Regions from separate parts of the Bradyrhizobium sp. 6(2017) genome, predicted to be linked through region 1. Evidence: predicted binding sites of a transcription regulator. Region 1 holds the regulator's gene; the other holds the start of a gene.
What was found. Region 1 encodes LexA, which represses DNA repair genes until DNA is damaged. Its sites were predicted from a motif close to TGTTCNNNNTGTGTTCNG; they were not measured.
Positions count from the first base shown of each region.

Region 2: a site for LexA is predicted at 2,721-2,738, ahead of G6P99_RS06585 (DNA-processing protein DprA). Genes of this name have one in related genera too.

Region 1 covers NZ_CP049289.2:5,382,068-5,397,397, forward strand. The annotation lists gene G6P99_RS25175 (sensor histidine kinase) at 1-799, shown strand, start outside; gene G6P99_RS25180 (response regulator transcription factor) at 796-1,458, shown strand; gene G6P99_RS25185 (MFS transporter) at 1,473-2,645, opposite strand; gene G6P99_RS25190 (NAD(P)-binding domain-containing protein) at 2,645-4,012, opposite strand; gene G6P99_RS25195 (ArsR/SmtB family transcription factor) at 4,060-4,377, opposite strand; gene G6P99_RS25200 (ArsR/SmtB family transcription factor) at 4,505-4,867, shown strand; gene G6P99_RS25205 (aquaporin) at 4,925-5,626, shown strand; gene arsC (arsenate reductase (glutaredoxin)) at 5,623-6,024, shown strand; gene G6P99_RS25215 (hypothetical protein) at 6,053-6,361, shown strand; gene G6P99_RS25220 (GDCCVxC domain-containing (seleno)protein) at 6,489-6,713, opposite strand; gene G6P99_RS25225 (cation transporter) at 6,718-7,002, opposite strand; gene G6P99_RS25230 (mercuric transporter MerT family protein) at 7,017-7,403, opposite strand; gene G6P99_RS25235 (MerR family transcriptional regulator) at 7,452-7,901, shown strand; gene G6P99_RS25240 (HAD family hydrolase) at 8,977-9,603, shown strand; gene glp (gephyrin-like molybdotransferase Glp) at 9,629-10,840, shown strand; gene lexA (transcriptional repressor LexA) at 11,073-11,777, shown strand; gene G6P99_RS25255 (hypothetical protein) at 12,121-12,549, shown strand; gene G6P99_RS25260 (hypothetical protein) at 12,712-12,939, shown strand; partial or broken gene G6P99_RS25265 (ComEC/Rec2 family competence protein) at 12,936-14,634, opposite strand.
Region 2 covers NZ_CP049289.2:1,398,390-1,413,719, reverse strand. The annotation lists gene G6P99_RS06595 (GmrSD restriction endonuclease domain-containing protein) at 1-872, shown strand, start outside; gene G6P99_RS06590 (hypothetical protein) at 1,025-1,819, opposite strand; gene G6P99_RS06585 (DNA-processing protein DprA) at 2,924-3,871, shown strand; gene G6P99_RS06580 (hypothetical protein) at 3,843-4,493, shown strand; gene G6P99_RS06575 (hypothetical protein) at 4,826-5,839, opposite strand; gene G6P99_RS06570 (hypothetical protein) at 5,818-6,837, opposite strand; gene G6P99_RS06565 (MBL fold metallo-hydrolase) at 6,827-8,080, opposite strand; gene G6P99_RS06560 (metallophosphoesterase family protein) at 8,230-8,958, shown strand; gene G6P99_RS06555 (L,D-transpeptidase family protein) at 9,289-9,984, opposite strand; gene G6P99_RS06550 (hypothetical protein) at 10,530-12,149, shown strand; gene G6P99_RS06545 (hypothetical protein) at 13,022-13,945, shown strand; gene G6P99_RS47445 (CHAP domain-containing protein) at 14,195-15,025, shown strand; gene G6P99_RS06540 (S1 family peptidase) at 15,119-15,330, shown strand, end outside.

The DNA.
Region 1 (15,330 bases):
CGCCGAACTGTCGGCGATCGGCGACGTCTTCAACCAGCTCGCCGAGCGCCTCGCCACCGCACTCTCCGACCGCAACGCGCTGACGCAACAACTGATCCTGGTGCAGGACGAGGAGCGCCGGCATCTCGCGCGCGAGCTGCATGACGAGTTCGGGCAGTCGCTGGCCGCCATCCGCGCGCTGGCCGCCTCGGCGCGCCAGACCGCTGCCCAGGATTGCCCAGCCCTGCTCGCCGAATGCGACGGCATTGCGCGGACCGCGACCGACATGATGGAGACATTGCGCGGCGCCCTCTTCAGGTTGCGGCCGCCCGATGTCGACGAACTCGGACTTGCGGCGAGCCTGGAAGGCCTGATCGCTGGCTGGAACGGCCGCAGCCGGGGGCAACCGCGGTTCGAGATCGCCATATCGGGATCGTTCGAGCGCCTTCCCTCCTCCGTCAGCGCCAATCTCTACCGCATCGTCCAGGAGGCGCTCACCAACGCGGCCAAGCACGCCGGCGCCACGCGCGTGATGCTGCGGCTTCAGATGCGCGAGGCGGCGCCTAGCGACGACAGTGAAATCACGCTCGCGATCGACGATGATGGCCGGCCCGGCGATCCCCAAGGGAATCCCCAAGTCGATCTCAAAGGCGATCCTCAGTTCAAGTCCGGCTTGGGCCTGCTCGGCATGCGCGAGCGGGTCGCCGCGCTCGGTGGGCGGCTGAGCTTCGAGGCCGGACAGCCCAACGGCTCTGCACTCCGCGTCATCGTTCCCGTCGTTGCCAGCCGGGAGGCCGCACCCGTGGAGCGCGCGGCATGAGCAATCCGGTGCGAACCATCATGCTGGTCGACGACCACGCCGTCGTTCGCGAGGGCTACCGGTCGATGCTGCAGAAGCAGCCGGGCCTCTCCGTCGTCGCCGAAGCCTCCGACGGCGTCGAGGCCTACCGCCTCTACAAGGAGACCGAACCCGACCTCGTGATCATGGACCTGTCGATGCCCGGCATCGGCGGCATCGAGGCGATCCGGCGCCTCAGGCAGTGGGACAAGCGCGCAAAGATCCTGGTGTTCACCATGCACCAGAACGCGGCCTTTGCCGTGCAGGCAATCCGCGCCGGCGCCAGCGGCTATGTCACCAAGACCAGCCCGCCGGAGACGCTGGTGCACGCCGTGATGGACGCGCTGTCGGGCAAGATCGCGATCAGCCCGGATATCGACCACGAGCTCGCGCTCAGCCACCTCGCCGGCGAGACCGCAGCCGCCGACCTGCTGACCGCGCGCGAATTCGAGGTGATGCGCATGCTGCTCGCGGAAAAGACCACGGACGAGATCGCCGCGGCGCTGCACGTCAGCCCCAAGACGGTCGCCAACCTGCATTCCCTGATCAAGGACAAGCTCGGCGTCGGCACCGATATCGAGCTGGTCCGCCTCGCGCTGCGGCAAGGCATCCTGACGCAGATCGATCTGGCCGAACGCTGAGCCCGCGGCGGCGGTCACTCCGCGGGTGCGGATGCACGTGCCGAAGATGTGCGCGGCAGCATGGCCAGGGCGATCAGCGCCGACAGGCTGAGCCCTGCCGACACCACGACCACCGCCCGTCCCATCGGCTCGATCAAGAGCCCAAACGCCAGCGGAGCCAGCGCCTGGCAGATGCGGGACGGTGCCCCGATCAATCCGAGCCGGTAGGCATAGTTCTCCGATCCGAAGATCGCGAGCGGCAGCGTTCCCCGCGCAATCGTCAGAATGCCGTTGCCGGCGCCGTGCAGCAGCGCGAACGCGGCGGCAGCACCGCCGCCGAAGATGCCGATCACGCAGGCCCCGATCGGATGGGTGATGCAGGCCAGCCGCGTCGAGAGCAGCGGATGGAATCGGCTGAGCAGGCTCGCCTCGAGAATGCGCGCACCTACCTGCGCCGGACCGATCATCATCCCGGCGAATACGGCCTGCGCCGGCGTCGCTCCGAAGGTTTCCACGATCCGCGGCAGATGCGCCGCCATCGCCGACGTCACCGTCCAGGCGGCGGCGAATGCGAAAGAAAGCACCACCATGGTCCGGTCGATCGGAATATGCGGTTTTACGGGCGTGCCCTGCGAAGATACCGCACGTAGCGTGCGCGGCAGCAGCAGATTGAGCGGCAGTCCGATGACGAGATGCGCAATCGCCCAGGCAAAGCAGGTCTCCCGCCAGCCGATCGTGGCGAGGCCAAGCGAGCTCAGCGGCCAGCCAACCGTGCTGGCGAATCCGGCAATCAGCGTAATGCCCGTGATCGAGGCACGCGCATCGCTGCCATAGATGCGTCCGAGCGTGCCGAACGCTGCATCGTAGAGCCCGAGCCCCATGCCGATGCCGAGCAGCAGCCACGCCGCCGACATCGTCCACACCGACCCGGACGCGCCGAGCAGAGCGAGCCCGGCAGCGAGGACAACGTTCGAGGCGCAGAGCACCTGCCGCCCACCGACGCGATCGATCTGCCGGCCGACCCGCGGGCCGAGCAACCCGGAGATGACCAGAGATGCGGAGAACGCCGCAAAGAACCAGTTGCTGGAAATCCCGAGGTCGTGCGCGATCGGATCGGCGAGGATCGCGGGCAGATAGTAGCTCGACCCCCAGGCCAGTGTCTGGGCCGTGCCAAGCGCGGCAATGATGGTCAGTCGGCTGCGGTCCATCAGGAGCAGCCACAACCGGCGCGACCCGCCGCCTTGGCGGCTACGTCATCCGCGCAGCAAGCGTCGGCTTGAACAGGAGCCGGACCGCCGCAGCAGCTGCCCCCAGCGCCAGCGCCTTCGACACCCCCGCGCGTACAGACGCCGGTCTCGGGCAGTTCCAGCTCCACGCGTTCGGCCGCTTCGCGATCTCCCGCGATATCGGCGGCGATCGAGCGCACCTGTTCGTAGCCCGTGATCATCAGAAAGGTCGGCGCGCGGCCGTAACTCTTGATGCCGGCGAGATAGAGGCCGGGATCGTCCTGAACCAGTTCGCGCGCGCCATGCGGCCGCACCGTTCCGCAGGAGTGCTCGTTCGGATCGATCAGGGGCGCCAACGCCATCGGCGCTTCGATTGCCGGATCGAGGCGCAGACGGACCTCGCCGAGGAACGACAGGTCGGGACGAAATCCGGTGGCGACGATCAATTCGTCAACAACGATGCTGCGTCCGCAACAGGCCGCGGATGTCGCGATCCGGAGCCGGCCATCCAAGCTGCCGATCGCGGCGACCGGAAAGCCCGCCTCGACCTGAACACGGCCCGAGGAAACCAGCGAAGCAAAGTGCGCGCCCAATTCGCCCCGGGCGGCCAATTTGTCATTCGCGCCGCCACCAAAGGCCTTTGCAGGGTTAGTGCCGCGAAGCAGCCAGATCGGACGCGTGTCCGGCTCCTGCTCCGCCAGCGTCGTCAGATCGGTCAGCGTGCCGATCGCGGAATGCCCGGCCCCCAGCACGGCAACCGCCCTGCCCGCATATCGGTACCGGTCCGTGCCGAGCACGTCAGGCATTCCGTAGGTGATATTCCCTTGGGCCTCGCGCTCCCCGATCGCGGCAAGCCCGTTTGCACCGGCCGGGTTCGGCGACGCCCAGGTGCCGGAGCTGTCGATCACGGCGTCGGCGCGCAGCGTCTCCGGACCTCTGCCATTCTGATAGCGAATTTCGAACGGCGCCTTTTCGCGGTCCTTCGTCTTGGCCTTGTCAAAGCCGGCGCGCGACACCGCGGTGACACGGCTCGACGTCCGGATCACGTCCTTGAGCGGCGTCCGGGTCGCGAGCGGAATGAGATACTGATCGAGCAGTTCGCCGCCGGTCGGGTACACCTTGGGATCGGGCCGATTCCAGCCGACGTCGGCAAGCAGCCGCGCGGCGGCTTGATCCACATTGTATTCCCAGGGCGAGAACAGCTGAACATGCTGCCATTGCCGAACCGCATGGCCGGCCTCGGCTCCCGCCTCCAGCACCACCGGCGTCATGCCGCGCTCCATCACATGCGCCGCCGCCGCAAGGCCGACCGGACCCGCTCCGATGATCGCGACCGTCTTTGCTGGCATCTGCTCATCCCGTCTTTCTGGAATTATCGAATGACCCGACAAAAAAATCAGGCCGCCGTCTGCGCCGCGTTGCATTGCGATTCCTCGACGCAACACTCCGCCACGAGGAAATCCACCAAGGCTTGCATCGTGGCGTATTCGGCATGGCAGACCAGCGTGGTCCCCTCGCGCAGTTGCGAGATCAGGCCAACGGAGACCAGTGCCTTGACGTGATGCGACAGCGTCGACGCCGGAATCTTCAGCCGCTCCTGCAGGCGCCCCACCGGCATGCCGGCATGTCCAGCGCGGACAAGGGCTCGGTAAATCTTGAGCCGGGTCGGATTGCCCAGCGCTTCCAGGCGTGCAGCTGCGTCGTCGATCTTCATCCGCAAAACATGCGTCCTCGCCCGACCTCCGTCAATCGATATTTCTAGAATATTCGAAATATATGATGCAGCCGCTTGAGGCGAATCCCGCTTGACCTCCATGTGATATTTCCATAAATCTGGATATATGGAAACTGAAGAAGCAGTACTGGCTCTCGCCGCACTTTCGCAACCGACCCGGCTGGAGGCGTTTCGGGCGCTCGTCAAACACGAGCCCGAGGGACTCGCGGCCGGCGACCTCGCCCGCCTGCTGGAGGTGCCGCAAAACACCCTGTCGGCGCATTTGTCGATCCTCACCCGCGCACGCCTGGTCACCTCCGAAAGGCGAAGCCGATCGATCGTCTATCGCGCCAACCTCGACGAGTTTCGCAACGTCGCGGTGTTCCTGCTCCGCGATTGCTGTGACGGACGGCCGGAGATTTGCGCGCCGGTCGTCGAGAGCTTGCAGCCATGCTGCCCACCGCAGCGAAAGGAGCGGACGCGTGGCTGAGCAAGGCGCGATCGATTTCGCCGGCCGGGCAATTCATCCAGAGCCCAGGGCCGGCTGATGGACACGTTCGACCTTCCCCGGCGCCTTGCCGCCGAAGCGCTCGGCACCGGCATTCTCGTTGCGACCGTGGTCGGATCCGGCATCATGGCCGAAACTCTGACCAAGGATGTCGCTCTTGCGCTTCTCTGCAACACGTTGCCGACCGGGGCGATCCTCGTCGTCCTGATCACCGTGCTCGGTCCGATTTCCGGTGCCCATTTCAACCCGGCCGTTACGCTCGTCTTTACCGGCCGGCGCGAGTTGCCGGTGAACGAGGCCGTGCTCTACATCGCAGCGCAGATCGCAGGCGGCGCCGTCGGCACGATGGCGGCGCATCTGATGTTCGCTCATCCCTTGATCGACGTGTCGATGAAGGTCCGGACCGGCGGACCGCAGTGGTTTGCGGAAGCCGTGGCCGCCTTCGGCCTGGTCGCCACCATTCTGGCCGGTATCCGTTTTCAGCGCGCGGCCGTTCCCTGGCTGGTCGGGCTCTACATCACGGCCGCCTACTGGTTCACGGCATCGACGTCGTTCGCCAATCCCGCCGTTGCGATCGCACGCTCCCTCACCAACACGTTCGCCGGTATTCGCCCCATCGACCTTCCCGGGTTCATTCTCGCCGAGCTCTGCGGCGCGATGGCCGGCATGTTACTGATGAACTGGCTGCTCGGACGTCCCAAACTGTCCGGCCCCGTTGCCATTGCGGAGACACGACCATGACCGTCACGATCTATCACAACCCGGATTGCGGCACCTCGCGCAACACGCTCGCGATGATCCGCCAGAGTGGCACCGAGCCCGTCGTCATTGAATATCTCAAGACGCCGCCGGCGCGCGAAACACTCAAGGAGCTGATTGCCGCGATGGGAATCTCCGTGCGCGCCCTGCTGCGCGAAAAGGGAACGCCTCACAAGGAGTTCGGCCTGGACGATCCGAAATGGACGGACGACGAACTGCTCGATGTCATGCTGGCGCATCCCATTCTCATCAACCGGCCGATCGTGGTGACGTCGAAGGGTGTGCGGTTGTGCCGGCCGTCCGAGGCCGTCATCGATCTTCTGGACTCGCCGGTTGGACGGTTCGTGAAGGAAGACGGCGAAGTGGTCGCGGCGCGATGAAGTGACGATGCGGCCAATGGAGCGACCGATGCTTTGGACCGCGACCAACCTCTACATCCAGATCGTTGCCGGATTCATTGGCGCTCATCTCGTCGCCGCGGTGGTGCGCGACCACGCATTCGGGTTCTGGGGCCACAGCGCCGCGGGCCTGATCGCTGGTGCGCTGGGAGGTTACTTTCTGCAAAGCTATGCAGCGACCGTGGTGATGGGCAATGGCGCTCTCAACGAGTTGCGACCTGCCGACAACTTCTTCCTCCAGGCCGCTACGGGCGTCACGCTGGGCGGCATGGGTATGCTGGCCATCGGGATGCTGACGCACCGGCCCAAGAGCGATTGATCGGCTCTCATTCGACGAGCAGCCTCACGTGTGAAGCGGCGTGGCCGACACGGACGGACTTGACGCTGGTGTGCACACTGCCAAGCCAGTTGCTCGAGGTTTGGATCGGCGCGCTGGTCATCGCCTGTCACGCGCAGCAGGAGGCGGTACCCGGTTCGCCGGCACGCACGGCTTGAATGGGCGGACACGGCACCGAGCCGTAGGAACAGAACACGCAACAATCGCCCGACTTGGGCTTTAGCTTTGTGCCGCAGCCGGTGCATTCATAGAAGAACTGACAGGCGTCGGTCGGCATGATCTCCGTTTTCGCAACGGCGCAGTGCGGACAGGTGATCGTTGATTCAAGAAGCATCGGATCAGCCCTTGGGTGCGGACGGATAACCTGCCTTGGTGGTCGCCGTTGTGAGTTGGTTCACATCGGCTTTCGCATCATCATAAACAACCGTTGCGGTCTTGTCCTTGTAGGACACCGCAACCTTGGCAACGCCGGGAACGGCTTCAAGGCTTCCCTTGACGATGGATGGGCAGGCCGCGCAATCCATATTGTTCACGGCCAGGACAATCGTCTTGTCTGCGGCCATCACTGCCGGCGAAGCGATGATGCCGACGGCAAAAGCCGCGACGGCGACAAGCTTGTTCATGGGAAATTCTCCAGTCATGAGTCAAGAAAGAGAGGTGCGATGAAGTCGAGGCCGAGCGCGGCGACGACAAGGATCGTTGCGAGGATGAGGCTGGTTTTGACGATGCGGTTCGGCAGCGGGCGCGCGCAGGCCTCGCCATCGGCGCAGGCGCGCGTTGAGGATCGGCAGACCAGCCAATAGCCGTGCCCGAGGCACACGAGCGTGGCGGCGATGAAGTACGGCTGATAGGCGGCCAGCCGGGTGAAGTTCCCGATCCAGGCCCCGCTGACCCCGAGGCCAAACAGCGCAAGTGGCAGGATGCAGCAAGACGACGCCGCAAGCGCGCCAAGCAGGCCGCCCGCCGCGATTAGCCTTTGTCGCTGCCGATTGTCGGCAATGTGATCCGCCTGATTGCTCATCATGCGCTAAACCATGCATCCTGTAGTGACTACAGGATCAAGGGCTATTTCATGCGCGCCATCACGTCTTCGGGAGTCGGAAACATCTCGATCGGCGAGCTATCCGAGCTCAGCGGCGTGAACATCGAGACCATCCGCTATTATGAGCGGATCAAAATGCTGCCCGCGCGGTTCCGAACGGCGAGCGGTCGACGGGTCTACGGACCGGCCGAAAGACGGACATTGGTCTTCATCCGGCGATCCCGCGACCTCGGGTTCACACTTGAGGAGATTCGCGCCTTGCTGGCTCTGGGAGGGCCAGGACGCGCTCCGTGCGCCGACGTGCACAAGATCGCGAGCGCACATCTGGCGAACGTTCGTAAAAAACTCTCTGACCTCGTCAAGCTTGAATCCATCCTGGCGGAAACGGTTGCGCAATGCTCCGACGGCGCCACCCCCGACTGTCCGGTGCTTGATATTCTGGATGCCGGCCGGCCGACTAGCCAAATATCCGATGTCTGACGCACCGGTTGGACGCTCGTGAAGGAGGACGGTGGTCGAGGTGCGGTAGGCGACCTGGGGTCCCACGGCAGCCCAATTGCGAGGGGTCTTCACGGACTGCATCAGTGCTTCCAGGACAAGCCGAAAGTTCCTCGGAGGGAGCCGGAACGGACACGAACCCACGTTAGTTGAACAGAATGATTTTCGAAGATGGACCGTCATCACCGTGACCCGGAAAACCTTGCAGGCACGCTCCGAGCAAGCGCTCGTCGTCATCATTCTCAGCACCGGCGCGCTGATCGCCTATTTCGGCCTGGCGCTTTCGAGGATGTGAGAGGCTGGCTCCGAGGGTGCCTTGATGCGCCAAAGCCGGTGCCGCCCTGCCACTGAGTTGCCCGACGGCGCAAGCCCCTCGCGCAAAAATCTTTCTGTTTATCGGCACGCCCAACTCAGTGTATGAATCTCCCCGTCTCACCCGATCGAGGGGCGCTGCGCATCGTCACGGGTGTTGCGGTGAGATGCGGTGGACGCCGAGCGTGTGACTGACGAGAGCACGCGAAGCGGACGGGGAAGTCGTGTGGTCCTGACGCCCTAGCGGCCGGTGTCCCCAAGCAAAGCGCGAAAGCGTTTTGCGAAGGCGGTGACAAAAAAGCCCAGTCTCGCCGGGGAGAGCACGAAATAATCCGTAAGCCATCGCGCAGGGAAAGCCGGATTGCTCCGGTTACACCTGTGGTCCTACCCCCGAGCTTTCTACCTTTGCTCGGGGCCCATGGGTGCGATCGGCACCCGGCTTTCCCTGCGCCCTCTTCAAGGAGAGGGCGGAACGAGAAGCAAGGCTCGGACAAATCATGTCGCGAGAATGCGGGCGCATGCCCCACAGACCGTGCCACACATTCACCGTCGTCCCGGCGAAAGCCGGGACCCATAACCACAAAAGAATATTGTTGAGCGTCGCTGGAACGACGAGTCCCGTTCACTACAATTGCTGCGGCGTATGGGTCCCGGCCTTCGCCGGGACGACAGGGAAGTCGCATGCCTGCCGCACAAATCGGGGAGATTGCCGCCTGCCCGCAATTTTCGTACATGGTTTCACGCAATGACCTCGCAACTCTCTCCCACTTCCGTCGACGTGCTGCTGTTCGATATCGGCCGCGTCGTGCTCGATATCAGCCTCGACAAGGCGATGACGCACTGGGCACAGCATGCCGGTTGCGCGCCGGCCGACCTCGCCGGCCGTTTCGTCGTCGACGACAGTTACAAGCATCACGAGATCGGCCGGATCGACGACGCGACGTTCTTTACCAGCCTGCGCCGGTCACTCGGCGTCGAGCTCACCGACGCGCAATTCCTCGAGGGCTGGAATTCGATCTTCACCGGCGAGATGCCAGGCATCGCCCCCTTGCTCGCGGCCGCCGCCAGGCGAATGCCGCTCTACGCCTTCTCCAACACCAACCCGGCCCATGTCGCGCATTTCTCGGTCGCCTATGCCGAGTTGCTCAGCCACTTCCGGACCGTGTTCCTGTCCTCGAACATCGGCCTTCGGAAACCCGACGCCGCGGCCTACGATCATGTGATAGAAGCGATCGGCGTGCCGGCGTCGCGGATCCTGTTCTTCGACGATCTGGCTGCCAATATCGAAGGTGCGCGGGCGCGCGGCCTTCAAGCCATCCACGTGACATCGACGGATGACGTGGCAAGGGCGCTGACCGCACTTGGTATTTGACCATTTGCCTTGAGGAGTTTTGCGCGTGGCCCTGATGCCGGTTGCCGATGCCCTGTCCGCCGTTCTTGCCGGCGCCGAACCGCTGCCGGAGGAGATGGTCGCGCTCGATGCCGCCTACCACCGCACGCTGGCGCACGACCTCGCGGCGCGCCGCACCCAGCCGCCGGAGCCGATGTCGGCCATGGACGGCTACGCGGTGCGCGCCGCCGATGCGGCTCATCTCAAGGCCCGTCTCAAGGTGATCGGCGAAGTCGCCGCCGGCCGGCCGTTCGAGCGGACGCTCAGTGCCGGCGAAGCGGTGCGGATCTTCACCGGCGGCGTCATCCCCCATGGCGCCGACGCCGTCATCATCCAGGAAGACACCCGGCTCGACGGCGACCACATCTCGATCACGGAGGCTGCGAGCCCAGGACGGCACATCCGCCCGGCCGGCGTCGACTTCCGTGAGGGCAACCTGCTGCTGAACCGTGGCAGCCGCCTCTCCGACCGCGCGCTTTCGCTGGCGGCCGCCATGAACTATCCGGAACTCGCGGTGCGCCGCCGCCCGAAGGTCGCGGTGCTCGCCACCGGCGACGAGCTGGTGATGCCGGGCTCAAGGCCCGGCCCTGGCCAGATCGTCTATTCCAACGGCTATGCGCTGCGGGCACTGGCGCGCGCCGAAGGCGCCGAGACCGTCGATCTCGGGGTTGCCGCCGACACGGTGGCAGCGACCACCGCCGGCATCCGCCGGGCGCGCGAGACCGGCGCCGACATCCTGATCACCACCGGCGGCGCCTCGGTCGGCGACCACGATCTGGTCAAGCAGTCGCTGGAGGCCGAGGGCGTCGCGATGGCGTTCTGGCGGATCGCGATGCGGCCCGGCAAGCCGATGATGCACGGCCGGCTCGGGGCCATGCGGGTGATCGGCCTGCCCGGCAATCCGGTATCGTCCTATGTCTGCGCCTTCCTGTTTCTGGTGCCGTTGATTCGGGCTTTGAGCGGCCGGAACACGATCCATCATGTCCGCACGACCGCCCTGCTCGGCCGCGACCTCGCCGCCAACGACCAGCGCGAGGACTATCTGCGCGCGCGTCTCGAGGAGCGCGAGGACGGCGCGCCGATCGCGACTCCGGTGATGCAGCAGGATTCTTCGCTGCTCGGGAATCTCGCTGCGGCACGGGCACTTCTGGTGCGTCCGCCGTTCGCCCCCGCCGCCGCCAAGGGCAGTGAATGCGAGATCCTGATGCTGCCTGAGTGAGGTTTTCGCGGGCTAGCCGATTGCGCGCCGCCTGATGCGTTCACCGGAAATTAAGTGGTTGCGGAACACATATCGAACATATAGTGTCCGTTCATGATTTGTTTCGAGTGCTGGTGTCTACAATCGGGAAGCCGCCAGGGAGCATTGCGCTCCCGAGATCAGGCCCCGTCTGAAGGCCCCAACTGAAGAGTCTCGGAATCGAACGACGCTACCAACCGGGGGAATACTCGAGATGCTCACGCGCAAACAGTACGAACTTCTGCGTTTCATCAATGAACGTCTGAAAGAGGCCGGCGTGCCGCCCTCCTTCGACGAGATGAAGGATGCGCTCGACCTGCGCTCGAAGTCCGGTATCCACCGCCTGATCACTGCGCTGGAGGAGCGCGGCTTCATCCGCCGCCTGCCCAACCGCGCCCGCGCCATCGAGGTCATCAAGCTGCCCGAGCTGTCGGCCGGCGGCGGCAACGGCCGCCGTGGCTTCACGCCAAGCGTCATCGAGGGCACCCTCGGCAAGCGCAGCAGCACGCCGCCGATCGCCGAGGACGACGGCAACCGTCCGGTCGCCGTCCCGGTGATGGGCCGGATCGCGGCCGGTACGCCGATCGAGGCGCTGCAGACCCGCAGCCACACCATCAGCGTGCCGCCCGACATGCTCGGCTCCGGCGAGCATTATGCGCTTGAGGTACGCGGCGACTCGATGGTCGACGCCGGCATCCTCGACGGCGATATGGCGCTGATCCAGCGCAACGACGTCGCCAACACCGGCGACATCGTGGTGGCGCTGATCGACGAGGAGGAAGCCACCCTGAAGCGCTTCCGCCGCCGCGGTGCATCGATCGCGCTCGAGCCGGCCAACACTGCCTATGAAGTGCGCATCCTGCCGCCGAACCGGGTCCGCATCCAGGGCAAGCTGATCGGGCTGTATCGCAAATACTGACGGCGGCGGAGCATGATCCGGAAAAGTGCGAAGCGGTTTTCCGAAAAGACCATGCTCGAACAGACATATGGAGCGGGATGACGATTTGAAGAAAAAGTCGTCCCGATCCAGGAACGAGCAACAGATCGGATCGTTCCTTGGAAGATAGCGCAGCGTGCGGACCAGCTTGGATGCGCCCCGATACCTCTCGCGCAGTGTAGCGCGTTTGTGATTGAGGCGTTCGACGGCCAGTCGTACAATCGCCCAGAAACGAGCAGACACTCGTTTGCTATCGTCCACTCTGGTAGAGGCCTGCGCCTCAGGGAGAGGCACGGGTCGCTACCTCGAAAAGAGGAGCCATCCGATGTGTGACTATAGTCTGCACGCCGTGGCATCGCGCCCCGCCATTGTCGGAGAGACGCTGATCACCACGACTTTCCGCGGCACGTCGACCCGCGGCTTTGCTTCGGAGAACGATCCCACTGTCGCGGTCTGCATGCTGCCGGGCACCGAGCTCGCTTTCGCCGAGAACGTTCGCTACGACAGCCGCTGGATCTGGACCAAGACGATGAATTTCCGCGTCGGCGTGTTCAACGAAGTCGAGCCCGACGTGCCCGATCGCCATCATGATGCGGTCGAATTCCCCGACGGCAGCCATGTTCTGGTAACCCAGCTCGTCGAGGGACAGCGCGTCAGCGTGCTGCAGTTGCCGGCACTGCATCCGCAGGTCGAGCACAAGCCGAAGGTTGTGGAGCGGCGCCCCTCCGCATTCGCGTCGCTGTTTTTGGGTTGAGCGCATCGTCGCCGCGGAATGAGCCATTCGGCGGCGGATGACCTTAAGCGATTTCGAGCGACCCCGGATTTCCGCTTCCGGGGCGCATGAGGAGATTTGCATCGGCGAGCGCCTTGGCGCATCATCGCGTACGGAAGACGTGCACTCACGGAAACCTGCGCAGTGGTCGACAAGGTCACATGGCAAAAGGCTGGACGCGTCACCGAGCCGGGCCGCTACTTGTTCCGGTTCGGCTGGCTGACAGTGACGGCCGATGATCTCAAGGTCTGGGAGCAGTTTCCCGAGGCCGTCTTCACCCTCGTCAAGAAGCCCGACGCCGGCCCCGATTCCGACGAGTACCATCTCGGCCTGTTCGAGCTGCCGACCGGCACCTCGCCCGGCAACGGCTAATCATCCCCCTGCAGGTCGGTCTCGGCCGGTGTCGCATCGACTGCGGGCCGCGGCGCGGCGGCGGGTGTACGGAGGACCGTCTCGCTCTCGCCGTCACCGGGAACCGCCGGCGACCACGGCCGGTCGATCCCGCCGGGCTTCACCGCATCGATGGCGTAGCCGTCCCTGTTTCGCCGTAGCACCAGCGCACCGTGGCGCCGCAGCCGCTCGGCATCGATCACCGAGGCCGCGCAGCCCTGCGGCGCCGGCCGCGCGGTGACGATCAGCGCCGCCCGCTCGCAATCGTCGGCCAGCGCCTCCGGCCGCATCGCCAGTGCGACGAAGGCACCGCCCGGACCCTGGGTCGCGCAGCCGCCCGGATCGCAGGAGACGCCCTCGCCGAGCGACGCATCGGCGGCGGTCCGCGCATCGGCATCCGCCGCCAGCCATTCCTTGACCAGGAAGGCATCCTTCGCGCTATGCATCAGATGCAGCCGCCCGTCGCCGCCGCGTACCGCGACGTTCCGGCCGTCGGCGGAAATCAGGACGTCAGGCAGCGGCACCCTCACCGCCCAGACTGTGGCCACTACCAGCAGCACCGCGCCGGACCAGCGCAGCGGCGTGCGCAGCAGTCCGAGCAGGATGATGCCCGCGCTTGCGACGATCAGCGGCCCGATGCCGAACGCCGCCATCCGCCCCACCGCGCCAGGCAGCGCGGCGACCCATTGCGTCACCAAAATCATCCAGTCGATGCCAAAGCCCATGATCGCCCAGAACACGCCATCAAAGCCGAACGGCATGGCGAGGAGGCCGAGCAGGCCCGCCGGCATCACGATCGCCGACACCACCGGCATCGCCGCGAGGTTGGCGAGCAGCCCGTAAGGCGTCACGCGATGGAAATGGAACGCGGCGTAGGGGGTCGTCGCCAGCCCCGCCACCAGCGAGGCCAGCATCAGCATCGTGAGCTCGCGCCCCCCCCCACAGCGCGACCCGCGCGGTCGCCGAATGGTCGGGCGAGGCCAACAGGTTCGGCAGCCCGATCTGCACCAGCGCCACCAGCCCGAGCGTTGCGGCAAACGACATCTGGAAGCTCGGATGCACCAGCGCCTCCGGCGCGATCACGAGCACGATCAGCGCCGCCACCGCCAGGGTGCGAAAGGTGATCGCGCGGCGGTCGACCATCACCGCGATCAGCACCACCGCCGTCATGAGGAACGATCGCTGCGTCGCGACCTCGGCTCCCGACAGCAGAAGATAGAACGCCGCGGCGACGAGCGCGGCCGCGGCCGCCCATTTCTTGATCGGATGTGCCGCCGTGAGCATTGGGAACAGCGCGAGCAGCGCGCGCACCGCGAAGAACACCACGCCCGCGACCACGGCCATGTGGTAGCCGGAGATCGACAGCACGTGGCCGAGCCCCGAGATGAACATCGCATCATTGACCGGCGTCGAGATCGCGTCGCGCCGGCCGGTCAGCAGCGCGGTCGCGATCGCGCGCTGGTCGCCGTCGAGCGTGGTGCGGATGCGCGCATCGATGGCGTCGCGCAGGCCTTGCATGAAGGCGGCATAGCGCAGCGCCAAGCCGCCGGCCGCCGACGGTTCCCTGGTCTTGACTGCGCCCATCACGAAGCCGGAGGCGCCGATGCCCTGGAAATACAGGTCGCGGCCGAAATCATAGGAGCCCGGACGCTGCGGCCCGAGCGGCGGCATCAGCCGCTAGCGATGATGATAAGCAATTGATATTGCTAGATTAAAATTGAGTTAGACGGTTTGATCCACAACTCAACCCACAAAACAACGACGACCCCGGCGGGGGCGCCAGGCCGGGGTCGCCATTCTCACTCCCGGCGGGGTTGGGGGAGCTCACAACCGGGAGCAAACAAACTACGCCCGATATCGCCACTCGTTCCTGTGCCCTTTGGCGCACTAGCCGGCTCCATAGGGATACTTCGTGTGGTGCGCACCAGAGGTAGTGCTGTCCTAAATCGGACACTCGCAAAGCGGAACTGGGACACCTTCCGGTTGTTAATTGCCTGAGCAGTAGATCCCTTATCGGAGGGCGAGTTCAGATGTGGCTGCATCATATTCGGATGGACGGGGTGGAGATTGCCTTCGCCGGGACTATGGCTGTGTCGTTCATCGCGCTTCTTGCCAGCATCGCGTGGCTATTGATGGGATGACCTAGGAGGGAAACTAGGGACACTGTTGCACGCAGGCTATTGCGGGAGGATCAGAGGGGGCACAGCATCGAAGCTGCCGACCTCCAAGAGATAAATCGGCGGATCAAGTAACGGCCCCAGCACCGGCCCCCCAGGCCCCAGAGGTGCTGGGGCCGCTTCCATTTGGAACATGGGCGGGACGGCTACAGTTATCGCAGGTTCGGTGCCGGCCAGCGGTACCGGACGATGAACC
Region 2 (15,330 bases), 4.0 Mb from region 1:
TTTCCAAACACAAAGTAGCCGAACTCCTCGATCCGACAACCAAGTCGAATAAGTCGGCATTAGAACGGCATCATCTATTTCCAAAAGGGCATCTGAAGACGCTTGGCATCACCGACACACGGGAAACCAATCAGATCGCAAACTTCACAATGATCGAATGGGGCGACAATGGCGAGATAAGCGACACTACGCCGACTAAGTACGTACCCTTGTTAAGCAAGCGTTTTGACGAAACGGAATTGGCAGAGATGCAATATTGGCATGCGCTACCGGATAACTGGCAAGACATGCCTTACCAGGATTTTCTGCGCAAGCGGCGGGAACGAATGGCGATTGTCATCCGCGATGCTTACAAAAAGCTGGCCGGTGATGCGACGACTTCGGGGAAGCTCCCCTTGCTCCCAGTCACGAAGCTAGTTGCCGAGGGTGAGGGTACCAATATTGAATTCAAATCAACCCTTCGAATTAATCTGCATACCCGGCAGAAGGATTCGAAGATGGAACTCGCTGTACTTAAGACCGTCGCGGCCTTCCTGAATATGAGCGGCGGCACGTTGGTCATCGGCGTTGCTGATGATGGCGAACCCGTTGGAATTGAAGCTGACGAGTTTCCGAGTGAGGACAATATGAATCTACATCTCGTTAATCTGATCAAGGAACGGATGGGAACTTCGTCTATGATGTACGTCCATCCTCGATTTGACGACTACCATGACGCAAGAGTTATGGTGTTGGATTGCGTACCATCGAAAGCCCCCGTCTTCGTCAAAGATAGCGCACTTGAGCGATTTTACGTTCGCACGGGAGCGGCCACGTCCGAACTGACAGCCAGTCAGACACAGGACTTTATCAAGCAGCGGTTTAGCCACTAGAGCCGGTGGCCAGCGCGGTGATTGCGGCAAGGCTCCAAGAAGGCGATAACATCGTTCCGCAATTGCGAGCGAGCTAGAGGCGACTTTGATGGTTATGTTTGGACCTTTTCCAAAGGGAGGCCAGAACCCCCGTCTCTTCAGACGCATGGTTGTCATTTGAAGAGTAACGTCGCGACCTGCTCCCAAGGCAAATGAGATCGAACGATCTTGGCTTCGGTCTGTTTTCGACCGTTGCCATGACGCTTCATTTCGGTGATCGCAGCTTTGATTCGCTTAGGGTCTTCGCCTGCTGCTTCACTAAGCCACACAATCATGCGTCCGTTGGCGAGACGCTGGTATACGGCTCGCGCATCTACACTCCAGTCGGACCGTCCATAGTAGCCAGGTCCGTCATACTCCTTTAGCCATCCGATCCAGTGATCTTGGTGAGTTTCATAGCCCCCCTTGGAGAGTTTATCCGACTGAGGCGCGGTGGCCGAAAGCCGTCGTACCGCTCGCAGCAGTTCTTTGATGGAATATGCACGCATCAAACTATCCGTCGTTGCAGAATTAAGTAACGACCCTTCGATCTTCGACCAAGGAACGATCCTTCGTATAGCAGCACACTTGCCCTGAAGTTTGCGAGATGCTCCAAGAGCCGCCTTCTTTGCCTGAATCATCAGCGACGGCTTGACGCCACTGGCCTCCCCTAGCCAAAGGACCATTGGCGGGCAGACAACATGGTTGTAAGCAAACTCCGCCGAGCGGACGACCGACGTTTTACGGCCGTAAGCTCCCGGCCCATCATATTCCGAGAGCCAACCTAGCCAATGCTCCTTTTGTGATGTGTACCAGACCCCTTCTGCGCTCCACGTCCCTTGCTTGGCCAACTCTCTCTCGAAGCTGAGCGTAATAGGCGGGCTGGCGTCAAATCCCTTAATTTTTCGGCGAAGTGCCTGCGGCGTCATCGTGCTGACTCACGGTGATTGGTTGTCAGTCATTTCGTCTCTCCCGTAAACACACTTGGATTGTCTTTTAGAGGGTTCAGCATACCTACCATAAGCTGTTTTGATAATTAAGGGCTCGCGTCGTCAATTCAGCAGACTTGTCGCTGGCGGTGCGACCGCTTCCCGTTGCGTCTCCCACTTCCATGCAGAGCTTGCGCCATCAACCCTTTACAATCTACCGCGAGACCTTGTGAACGCTATGCAGATCACGCAGGTGCCTCAAGCCCTTATCGCAAGCAGCGCAGATCGTCCATCATCTGCTGATGCTTGATCGGATCCCTCCGTTTAGGGAAGTACCACGGCTCACCGACATACATCTCACCGCCGACAACCTCGGCTTAGTTGGCTTAATTGGACCAGTAACAGTCACTGTCTCGTTTGTCCGGCGAAGGTACAATTCAAACGAAATCGTCGAACGTCTCCTTATATTCGCAAGGGATGTTGAGAAGACTGCAATGCTTCTTCATCGCTCCTTCGACTGTGAAGTAACTGCCCAGGGACTCGTGAACGAACTTGTCGTTCTCGACGGTCACTTTTGCGACTGCCCATCCCTTCACCATTATGTGCCCAGTCGAACTAATCTCTACTGCCGCCCGCTTTCACATTGCAGTTCGGCCATACACAGCGGCTGCAACCCACCTGATTGATGCGGTCTTCGGATTGATCACTGCGGCCCGTAACAGCGCATCGTCTGGCTGGCGATCTCCATGGCTCGCTTGCCGATCCCGCCTTGGGTTTGGAGGATCTCCAGAACGCGGTCGTGCGCCTTGCGGTCCTCTCCAGTGGGCGAAGTGGATCGCGTCGAGCAGATTCAAGGAATGGCCTATCGGCAGGCGGTTGCTCGATACGTCGCTTGACGGATTGTTCATATTTTGTTCTTATTCACCTGTAGAGCCGATGGTCAATGAAATCATGGCCCCTAAGGAGCTGAGGGCCTAGCTGCATTACAATCGGCTGAAGCTGAAAAGTTCGTGAGAACAATATGCTAATCATATGTGGTATGTTGGCGGGAACGTAGGGCGTGAGAGAAAATAGTCCACACGCCCATTTGCTATTCCAGAATCTATGGGCAAAGATGAATATCAAAGGCCAATGAACGTCGCTCTTCTCGCCAGAAACGATGATGGTCCAGCCATCGCACCAATTTCCCCTTCGCGCGAGATGGGGGCATACGAGGAGCTGTGGCTTCAACAAGGCGCGACGTTCAAGACCATAGCAGATCGTTTTGCGGCTGATCCGATGGCGATGCCATCCGACTTCGTGCCTCCTAGCGTTGCGGACGCCCGCGCTAGAGAGGTCATGACAAGGCTATCGAAGGCAGGAGTGTCGCGGTTCGGCATCCGAATCCATCACGCGGGCAACTATCCCACCCGGCTGCGCGACGCGAAGCACCCGGTTGAACTCTTGTATTTTCAGGGAACCTGGGAGCTATCAGAAACTCGGTCTGTTGCCGTAGTTGGTAGTCGAAAGCCAAGCGATGAGGGTATCGCTCGCGCAAAAAAGATCGCGCGCGAGCTGGTGGCTCAAGACTTCACAGTCGTTTCTGGATTGGCTTACGGCATCGATACCGCTGCCCATACTGCGGCTTTAGAGGCAAAGGGCAGAACCGTTGCTGTGATTGGGACGCCGCTCGGCGTCTATTATCCCAAAGAGAACACAGAGCTTCAGAAGCGGATTGCGACCGATTTCCTTCTAATATCGCAAGTACCGGTGCTTCGGTACGCGAACCAAGCCGTTCCCCACAATCGCCTGTTCTTTCCTGAACGCAACATCACCATGAGTGCGATGACGGAAGCGACCATCATTGTTGAGGCGGGAGAGACCAGCGGGACTCTTATCCAAGCTCGGGCAGCACTTCATCAGGGACGAAAGTTGTTTATCCTCGACTCGTGCTTCCAGCGGAAAGACATCACGTGGCCAGCCAGTTTTGAGGCACGTGGGGCAATTCGCACGAAGACGATGGACGATGTGTGGGATGCCCTGAGTGCCAGCAGTTCGCTTCCAAAAAATTGACGAGAAGAATAGGGCTGACCACTACTACATCACCGAAAGTGATGAATGCCTTTTTCTCTACGAATATACGTCCGGAATGGGCTACTCGCATAGCGAGACCAATTCACTTATCTTGAATCTGAAGAAGAAGAAGGGTGCAGGAGGATACGTGTGGAAAGGCCGCGCCATCACGACTTGCGCGGAGGCTCTCGGTCCGGCGATCAACCCTAAATGGCTGGCACAAGCTGTTCTGGTACCGGTACCGCCATCAAAGATCAAAACTGATCCGATGTACGATGACCGCATGACGCAGGTCTGCAAGGCAATCAGGTCCGAGGCGTCGGTAGACGTTCGAGAGTTGATTGTTCAGATCAAGTCAACGGAGGCGGTCCACGAGGGCACCAGGCTTAAGCCGGAAGAGATCGAGGCGAATTATAAAATCGATGAAACGCTTTGCGGCCAGGGCGACCCCAAGTATATCGGAATCATCGACGACATGCTGACTGCTGGCGCACACTTCAAAGCCGCGAAAAGCATACTTTCGAAACGTTTTCCCAAGAGCAGAGTCACGGGATTCTTTATTGCGCGGAGAATTTTTGCAAATCCGTTCGACGAGGTGTCCTTGGATGATCTGCTGGCCTAGTGAACGCCCTCTCCTCGGCAGGCATGCAGGCGGCCCTCGCCGGAGCGATACTCCGAAACGCGGCGTCTGCATTCTTGGACAGTTCGCTGAGTACAACAGCCATAAAATGAGATTGTTGTATCCCAGTCCGTTGGCGTCCACCGACAGCGAGAGACGAGCGGCGAGTACCAGACGGCCGCCGACGTGGTCGAGGGCACGCGAGTGGCGCGTTCGGCTTACGCGTGCTTCGTTAGGCAGAAACCTTATCGAACTCAGCTCTGATCAGCCTTTCTTAGTTTTCTTATCAGTATGCGACTGAGCCGTTCGGGGGCTCGGGTGATCGAAAGCAATTTTCAACTAAAGTCCTCGACCAACTGCCGAGTTTTCCGCGTTGGCTCTCTGTAACTTACAAGTCTCACATCAAGTTCAAAACGCGACATTGTCGTCAGAGCTCGCCGGATGGCAGCGTCAATCCATTCGTCCTCGTTGCCAAAGGCACCCCCACCAAGATGTGTGAGTAAAACCACATTCGACATCCCCCGCTGTTTGTTCAGGACAGCAGCCAATAAGGTGGCCTCATAGGCCGCCTCCAGAACTAGCGACGCGAAGGGCTTCCAGTGCGCCGACGGAACACGAGAATAATTGATCGGGAGCGCTGAGCAAAACACCTGGGAAACCCGCGGTCGATGCGTTCCATCAGCGTCAGTGACCTCCACGTCGCTATGCACACCGACGCACAGCCTGCCGCGCAACGTATCGAGCTGGTCTGGCGTCAGACCTTTCAGGTGCTCCGCAATAGCGTCAAGTCCGACGCGTGTGCACAGGGCGTAGCCGTTGGTCATCTGCCACAAAGCCTCAACTGGCCTATTCAGGTCCGCGGCCAGCGCTTCACCAACGTCGGCCAGTCCGTCGAGCTGGCGCGTTGCTGTCTGTCCGCAACTGTCGCCAACTGGAGCGAAGTAGTTCCTGTAGATCGTCGCTGCTCCGGCGGCGATTGCGCACGCTGGCCCCTGGGTCGGGTCACTTTGATAACGGGTGACCCCATGCTCAGGAGTCACCGCGGGACCGGTCATCTCCAGCAGGTTGAATTGGGAGGCAACTTGAAACAGGGCACCGGCGTTCGCGGGCAGACGATGCATGCGTCGAACGTCGCCGTTGACGGCTGCCAATTTCAACTGTCCTGCCGGACCGCTGAGGGACATCGCCCGCTCACGCAACGACTGTAATGACACTAGCTCAAGCTCGCCGATGCCATAGCTTTTTCCGTTGACGAGAGACTGGAGCTCACGTCCATCGACCTTGATCCTGGCGCGCGTGTCGGCGTAGTTGCTCTCGCGAAACCCCGTCAGTCGTTCGAACCAGTCCATTTCTTCATCTCGCGCAATACGTCGTTCGCCAACTGGAATTGGCCGGGCTCGCCCTTGGCCACGGTCCTGATGCCTTCCTTTTTGAGCTCCGCTCGCTTTGTCTTGATCCGGCCCTCCTTCTCGTCCTCGCCGAAATCGTAGATCAGGAGAAAGACGTGGGGGTGGATCTTTAGCTCCACTTTCCCCTCTGCAACCTGCCTGACGAGATCATCGACCGGCCTAGCCGGGCTTTGACCGCTGATCTCCACCAGATTCCTGCAGACCCTGACGTAGCCTTCAATCAGGCTTTCCTGGATTTCCTTGGCCTGAATGAACTGCTCATACTTGCTGATTTGAGCGATCACGGCGATGGAACGATCCGGAGGAGGCAGGCTCTTTTTCCCCTTCGGAAGCTTTTCAAGGTCCCACAACTCACGATTATCCGCGCATTTCGCCTCGCAGAAGACCAGCTCGGCTCCGCCCGGTTTCCCCGGCACCAATACGACGATGTCCATCCGCGGCGCAGACAGATCGCCGTTCTCCCCAGCCTTCGTGAAGGCAATTTCAAGATCAACGACCTTCGGCTCTTTCCTGGCGATCTTGTGCACGCCGCTCTTCTCGGGCCCGGCAAATCGCTTGGCGGTCGTGACGAGTTGCGTCAAGGTCAGCTTGGTCTCGTACTCGGTGTTGACGATGGTCTTTGGATCGAGATCGAACGCCTTACCGTCGAACGAGACATAAGGATCCTTCTTCTCAAGCTCCGGCTTCACGAGGTACTTGTAATGGATGGCAAGGCGGGGCTGGCTGCCGTCGCTGCCTCCTCGTCCGAACGCAATCTTGAAAACGCTCTGACCTTTGACATAGGCGTTCAGGTATCCGTTCCGGACTGCAAGCAACAGGTCCTTGCTCTCCAGCACCTCCTTCCACCAATTATCGTCCGGGCTCCCTGCGAGTGTTTTCAAACCCGCGATTTGCAGACTGGAGAGACCGCGCTTGAGGAAGTTCAGTTCAGACGTCAATCCATTCGCCATCGTTTGCCAATTCCACGTTGCTAAAGAGATCCGGAAACCGAAGCCGTTCAAACGTATGTATCGGGATCAGGCGCTTCGCTGCCACGGCAGCGGCAAGGCGCTTCAGGTCGGATGGACCAGCGTGTCCCGAGGTATGTATCGTTTCGAACGGGATGCCACGGTGATTGCAATCGGCCCGCAAAGCCGCTCCAGCCTGGCCGTCAGCCAGATAGCCATCCCATTGCGACCAGAACACCCTCGCGCCCGTGAGCGCGTTGGCCTGATCGAGATCGGAGATCATCCAGCCCCGAAATAGCATGACCGAGCGCGGGGCGCTCCCGGCGAGTTGCCCGGGCCAAATCCGAAAGCCGCGATAACCATCGACCAGGGCGGCAATCCCCTTGGCCTTCAATTGAATGCGCTGTCTTTGCGGGATGTAGACTGCGAGATTCGACCAGCCCGGCGCGGGCTGGGGAATGCTGTCGCGCCCCGTGGCCTTCAGCACCTCGGCGGCATAGGCATCGATGATGAGGCTGCGGCCCGTTCGCTTCGCCGCGCGATAGATCGTGACCACCCGGTCGATGTTTTGGGCTGAGCAAGCGACCAGGGCGATGCCTTCGGTCTGCTCGAAGCGCGTGACGAACGTCTCCTCGAGGTCCTCCTCGGACGGAAACGTCTCGTCGTCAGACAAACGGCCGAGGCTCGATCCTTCCATCAACATGAGGTCGATGTTGCGAGGCGGATCGCTGATCAGTGCGTCGAACAGCTTGCGTTTCCGGCCATGAGCGCGAAGATCACCGGAATAGAATACGCGCTTACCGCCGGACGTGATTTCCATGGCGTAGGCATCAAAGCCCGAATGATCCACGAGGCGCGGAGCGACAGTGAAAGGGCCGATCTGAATTGGCTTGCGATGCTCAAGGTAGTGACTTGCATTCAAGGCAACGGCATCGGGAACGAAATCGGCGGACGCCCGGATGATGCTCTCGGTCGCCTTCCCCATGATCAGCGGAATCGCGGGGTTGACCTTCGGCACCAGGCCCCAATGGTCCCGATGACCATGAGACAGGACGATACCGAGAAGGCTGGCGCTGACCGTGGAAAGCCCATCGACGTTGGGCAGCGGCGTGGAAGCAAGATCGCTGGCGTTCAACGGAAGACCGAGATCGAGCAGGATTCGGGCTCCCTCGCTCTCCAGCTCGATACAGGTGCCACCAATCTCCCGCGTCCCCCGATGGATTCGCAATCTCACTACGCGACCTCGTCCCCAGTCATTCCACTCCACCTATATTCAATCGAGGCCCCGAGAAATTTACACATTATGGAACATTTGCAAAAAATATTCGCCTGGCGAAGCACTGCTTCTGATGTCAACTAGAATGGTTGCAATGGGCGGTCAATATGAGCAAACGGATAACCTTCGCGATTGGAGATATCCACGGATGCTTCGAGGAGCTTAGGTCTCTGCTCGACGCCTGCCGAAAGGGCGCAGGCGACATCGAGCACGATTTCCTCTTCCTGGGCGACTATGTCGATAGAGGGCCCGCCTCCGACGAAGTGATTACCTGCCTGATGCGAGAACAGGCCAGCGCCCCGTCGCGATTCCGCTGCCTCCTGGGCAATCACGACCATATGCTTTGCCTCGCCGCGGATCGGAGCCGCTCCGATGCCGACCTCATTCAATGGTGGGCGAACGGCGGGGAGGAGACGCTGGATGCTTACGGCATCGATGACCCCTGCGATCTTCCGGCAGAGCACCTCGCGTGGATGAGAGCGCTGCCTCTTCAAATTCGCGACGAGCACAGGTTGTTCGTTCATGCTGGAGTAAGACCGGGCGCTCCCTTGAAGGCCCAATCCAAAGACGACATATTGTGGATACGTGAACCGTTCTTATCGTCGAAGCTTTGGCACGGTGCTCTTGTGGTGCACGGCCATACCCCAACGACGACGCGCGCTCCCGACGTTCAAGCCAATCGCGTCAATCTCGATACGGGAGCCTGCTTCGGGGGACCTCTCACAGCAGCGGCTTTTAGTTCGGTCCAGTCAGGGCCGCTGTTCTTTGTCAACAGCGACGGCTTGAAGTTTGAGCTGCGATCCGAGCCCACAAGAATGCGAAGCCCTAAAAGCTAGGTGCGCTGAAAAGGTCTCGCACTCGATACACTTCTCACCTTATGTTTAAAGTTGCTGATCTATCTCCTCTACTGGCCGTGTTCTGCGGCTAATATCACCAAAAGGGTGATGGTCAGTTCAGGGTTGAGTGATCGTTCGACAGAAGATAAGCTCTTGATCAAACTACAATGAATTGCGCGTCCAGTTCGTCATTCCAGTCTTTCAGAGACTTCGGACTTTTGATGCAATCGCTCGCGACTACGTCGCTTTGATGAGTAGGACGACAAAGTTGGCGTCTTGCAGCAGCGTGCCCAGACGCCCCGGGCCTCACCGAAGCGCAAGTCCGGTTAATTAATTTTTCAGCGAATCCGGATCAAAGACGGCTCGCGCCTGAGGCTTTAGCCATTCGAGCAAGCGAACGACATTCGTGCGTTCAAGGGCAACGCAGCCCGCCGTTCCATTTGTGCTCGATCTCCAGACGTGAATGAAGATCGCACTTCCTTTGCCTTTGACTATTGGATTCATATTGTAGTTCACAACCAAACCGAATTCGTAGAGTCCATCGGTTCTTTTCATTTCCTCGAAACTTTTGGCGTTCGTGTTTCCGTGCACCCAAGTGTTGTATTGGTCGGACGCCACGTCATCGATGAATTTGTCTTCTGCCGTGGCTTGGCGGTAGGGGACGGACGTTTTCATGATGGGCCCGTAGCCGAACGCCGTTCCTATCGTGTAGATCCCCGCGGGTGTACGGAGATCGCCTTCAGTTTTTTCGTCCTCGGGAGCGAAACCTTTCTTGCCGATGACCGCCGGTACGCGAAACTTCTCCGTCCACGTGCTTCCGATTTTTTCAAAGGCGCGGAGTTCCGCTTGGACGCCCTCTCGACCCTCGACGACAATTGCTTGTGACGTATCGGTAAGACGGTCTAAAACGCGCTGAGTGCCTGGGTTAGCATCCGCGAACGCGACGCCGCTCCAGATTAAGACAAGTGAAATACTGGGTAAGCATATGACCTTACCGCAAGCCAACTGGGGTTTCTGGTCAATCATCAGGTCCGGGACCCTTTTCAGTGAGACATGAGACCCTCTAACTGATCTCACCTTTTCCCAAATTAGCTAATCGGCCCACGAAAGAATATAGCGGCAGCTCTAGCGAACGCACGGTGAATTCTACGTACCGCCCTAGTGTGAGCTGTCCTCCATTAGCGTTCGAAGGTTAAAACGCTCAAGCCGTCGTTTCTAGCCTTTACGAGCAAGAACGCGGGGTTTCTGCGAGGTGCGGCATCATCGGTCGACCCCACCCCCTCTACGTGTCACTTTTAATTCGATCTCATTAAGATTGCGCTGTCAATACTATCCCGACGTTGCCACTGGCCCCATCAAGATTGCCAGAGTGGGTCCGGCGGACCAGCTAAATGGAGCTTTTTGGCCGACTGGATACATGCCGACCAACCCGACGAAGCAGGCGACATAAGGGGGCACTCTGCGAACGGCCGGATTGCAACCGCCGCCGAAATTGCTACGATACAGCTTCTGATTGTTTTTTCTTTCGTATGTCGAAGCATTGCAGCGTCGGCGTGAACTCGGGGGATTAGATGAAGTTTTTTGTTAGCCTGCTTCTTACCCTTTGCTCAATTACTTCTTGCTGTGCTGAAGTTGTAAAAATCTTTCCCGGTTCAGGAGGCGAGGTTCAAGCTACGCGGCTATATTCGATAGACTATCGCTGCGATGTGAAATCTAACAGCCTAGACACTGTCGCTAACGCTTTGGATGACCTGATCAAAGCTCACGTAGCCAAGGGCACGCTTTCGCACATTGTCTCCATCTACAAACAAAGCGGCGACGCCGCGCCCGGGTCACCGTTGGCTTCGACAGATGCGATATTCAACACAACGGTATTGGCCCAGGATTTCGTCCCGTTCTTGCACGCGACTCCGCAATCTATATTTTCCGAGTGTAACGGGCAGATCTTCGTCAACGGGTCGAGCAACTTCATTATTCAAGCCGTGGTGACAGTAAATTCGACTAATGTGCTTGCAGATGCACTCGCGAAAGGTTCGACCCTACTCAAGAGCGCCGTCAGCATGGGATATGCACTATTCAGCAAGAGCCAAGTTCCTCCAGAATTTACAAAGAACGTCAATGACACGAGCCAACTGATAACAGACTACAGTGCTTTCAAATCAATATTTGACGCGCCGAGCGATTTTAAGGTCACCAAGACGGCTACACTGCGCATCGGTACGAACAGGATTGTGACGTATGACGCCGATCAGAAAGTCACAAGTTCGGTGGTGCTCCGCGTAAATCCTGTTGTCAGCTTGGTCGCCGATGGTCATACCAACTTTATCTCTGCATATAATGCTTCAGCAACAAGTACGCCGCTCGACTTAAATGCATTCGCCTTTGAAGAACTATTCAAGAAGTGCGAGTTCGAAGCTCAAAAATACTATAACGCTGGCATAAATGACGACAGGGACATCGCGTATCTGCTTTATCGCAGGACGCTCCTGGCGAGCAATTCGCATCAGATAATCGCGCAATGCATGGGCCCAACAATCGCGCGCGCGGCTCTTATCATTATGCGGCAACTTCCTACCGTTGCCGACGGCTATAAGATCACCGACGACGATCTGAAGAATATCCTGACAGACCCGCCGTCCAAGCAGCCTCACAACCGACCGACATTGGTGAAGGACGTTCACGCTCTTCTCAATATGCTAGCAGGAGATACGCAGACCGCTCCAGACGGGCTGAGAGGAACCGATCTGTCGGACTTCAAGAAGCACGTATCCAGCACCGTCAAGGTGCGGGACAGGACCTTTGGTTATGAAATAATGAGCCTTCTCTTTGGTGACACAGTCAACAACGAGAGAACCGTGGCAATTGACGAGCTTCGTGCGTCCTTGCGAAAAGCGGGTATCAAAAGGTGGCTGTGCGAACAGGCAACAAAGAAGGACAAGGACACCAGTCTGCCGCTATACGATCCTCTGATAGACTCGGCTGTGATTGCCATTGCGGCCAAAGCAGAGCGAGCCGATACGCTTGATTACAACAAATCAAAGCTGTTTGGCGTTCATCTTCTCTTCGCGCCTGCTTACAATCCAGATCCCCTTGTCGCTAACGAGATCATCTTCGAAGACCGTCTCCGAGATGTCTTGCTGAAAGAGAACCCTACGTGTGTTTCCAACACTCCTGGATCGACGCAACATTGATTCGACTGGGGGCGAGAAAATCACAATCTCATAGACGTAGCGAATGCTGTTTTGGAAGGAGGTCAAGGTTCAGCATTTCCCCGGCCATCACGCTGAAGGTTTATGGCTAGCAGAGTCTTCGTCGACCCAAGCGTGATTCGCGCGTTGTTTGTACGGATATCCGCGCATTGCTCGGTAATAAAGCACTAGTTGCAAACGCATGGTTCACGCGTTTTGGGTGAGCCTTTTTCAAGTGAGCTAAAAACGCCAGCGCGCCGCTCGCAAGCTTATCGCGTTATGCGAAAGCCTCTAGATGAGCTTAGACTGGTTATTGCTAAGGAAATAGTCCAGCACGTCGGGAGCTCGATGCTATGAATGATCGTTGCCGATGGAGACTTATAATCCACGCTCGTGCATTAGCCGTCATCTTTCTCTGCACTGCGGCCGGTGTCGCCCACGCCGATGAAGATACCTGCAAGTCTGCACGTGACTCGCTCCAGGAACAACTTTCTAGCCGCTTCACAGGATTCAAAAAGGCGAGTGTGCTGAACTTAAATACCCTAAGGGCAATTTCAGCTACCGGGCCCGGCGGTGACTCGCCTGGCTATGAGTGCTGGGCGACCGCGATGATTTGGACGGCAAGCTCAGATGCGCCCCGAACGGTACGTATTATCTATACAGTATTCAATCTGAGAGGGTTGCCAATCGAAGTGAGCGCAGTCGGCATCCAGTACGTCTGCGGCCGCGAAAAGCAGTGGGATGAGTTGTATTCTGTTTGCAGTAGATAAGAGATCTTGATCGATACTTGATTAGGCGATTCAACCCGCGGGGATACAGTTCGCCAATCGCGTCGCGCCTAAGCGCAGCGGCGCAAAAACAGAGGAGGATCCGATATGCAATTCGGGAATGCGATGCGCCTCTCGAGCGCTACTCTCGCATTGATCTGTTTGGCTGATGGCAGCTCCATGGCGACTGAGTTTCGCTTCTGCGTTTTTGGTGAGAAGAGCTCAAGCATCATCCGCATTATAGGCGGCACTGAACTCCGCAAAGAGCAGGCTCGAACCCGTGCAGAAGCTCGCTTCTGCGAATTGAGCTGCAGTCAGGCCTGCGCGGCAGTGGATTTCAGCGAAAGCCTCTGTGGACGGGAGCCGGAAAGTCCGCCGTTCGATCTAACCCGGGCTCAAAGTCACGTCTTCTGCGAAACCCGAGATGGGAAGAGCGCTCCGAACGACGGTTTCTCGGCCGCGATACGTGCTCTTCTAGGCCCGGGCTACTCGGGCAACGGCTCAAGTGTTGCAAAGGTTGTTCAGATAGCCAACGGCATTCTATCAAAATACGAATGCCCCCTTCGCTTTAAACTCGATGGCATGGCAGCACCAATGCCTCAAGCCTTTGTAGGTTTAGCGATTCAAGATGTTAAAGCGCTTAAAGCGGTCGCGCACTATCCCGGATCGGTCAAATTTGTTGGCTCAATTGGCTTCTGCGGCACCAATCCCTCCACTCTGAGGCTGGATGGGAACGGTCGTGAAGTGATCAAAGAATGCACTGTTGCGGAATACTCCACAGTTCTGCTCGCGGACGATTCACCGTCGAACTCTGCGATACTCCTTCTAAGAGGTTATGGACACCTCGCGCAGATAGAAACCGACAGAAGAGCCGACCTGGCTTACACGCTGGCTGATCCAGACCTATTGATTCCATCGAGCCCTTTACTCGAAGGGAAGATGGATCAGTTTCGCGTCACGAAACACCAATGTGTGCAACTTGCTAGATACACGATTGAGAGAGAGAACGTTAGTGCGTTGAGTCCGAGGTAAAAGATCATGATAAAGTGTAACACGACGCTCATTACTTGAACGAGCGCGCAGTTGCTTAATGCGGTGAGCTGCACTTCGTAAGCCCCGCTGACGGATCAGGCCCCTCCGGCGCGTCAGCAGCGGAAAACAACTCGAAGATGTCCCCCAATTTCTACTCGCCAACTATGGAAATTGTTGGCACAATGCGACGCATTGCTCCGACGTATTCACATCCTCCTCCTCCGCGTCGATTAGCCAAGGAGACCCTCGATGCCAATTTCCAGACGCATTTTTACTAGCGGCATTGTCTTGAGCGCCACTCTCGGACCCAGCACACGATCAATTGCAGATCCGCCGTCTTACGATCCCCTGCCGAATCCAGTTCCTCTACCTAGCCAATATCAATCGCTGAGCAGCGAACCGCCCATGAACCAGGAATTTGCGGACCAAGTAACCGTCCAGGGGACACAGCCACCGACCTCGGCTGAGGTGGCTACGGCGAACCAGATCATCGATTCGATATCGAAGATGGAGAATGCTAGGCCAATCGAAATTGTAGGCTTTTTGCTTGAGGTCGCGCGCGGTAAGTACAGTGCGGATTGGCCGCCATATACAAGAGCATGGCCCGTCGATGCACCGGCTAACCCACTAATATTAGACTTCTTCCGTGCGACGAAAACTAGTCCGGTCGGGGACACGACAGCATGGTGCGCCGCTTTTGTGAATTGGTGCATATCCAAAGCGCACGGGGGAAATTTGCCCGTTGGCGCAAGTCGACCGACTGGCAGCGCGGCGTCGGCTAGTTTCCGGACATGGGGCAAGCAGTCTCTGGCCTTTGACCCGCAGTCAGGAGATTTGAGCGGGCCCTTCACACCTGCAGTGGGTGACCTGGTAGTTTTCCAAGAGATGCTGCCCAGCGGTCAACCGGATCCAATCCATGGGCATGTCAGTTTTTTTGTCAAAATGGATGCTGATGGAGTTTGGTGCGCTGGAGGCAATCAATTTGAGGGAAAGCCAGTTGTTCATGCCATCAACTCGAAACGGATACCAAAGCTGGGCGGGCTCCAGCTTCATAGCATCCGCAGAGATCCGGCACTCTGAACGATGAGACGAGTTCGCCTTGCACCCCTGGTTCTTGTGCTGACGCTTTTTGCGTCTAGCGCTTTCGGGTGGGAGGAGGTCGGAATCTCTGATGTGCTGGAAGCTACTAAAGCTGGAGTCGTCAAGCTCATAATTAGCAGGCAAGACGGAACAGTTGATTGGGGGTCCGGGTTTGTGGCCACCCACGATGGGCATGTAATTTCAGCCGCCCACCTGTTTCCCGAGTCTCCCAAGGCTAGTCTCATCGTTGGCCGCATTGCAAGATTGCGCAACGACGACAACAGTCAGCGAGAAAATCTTACGGA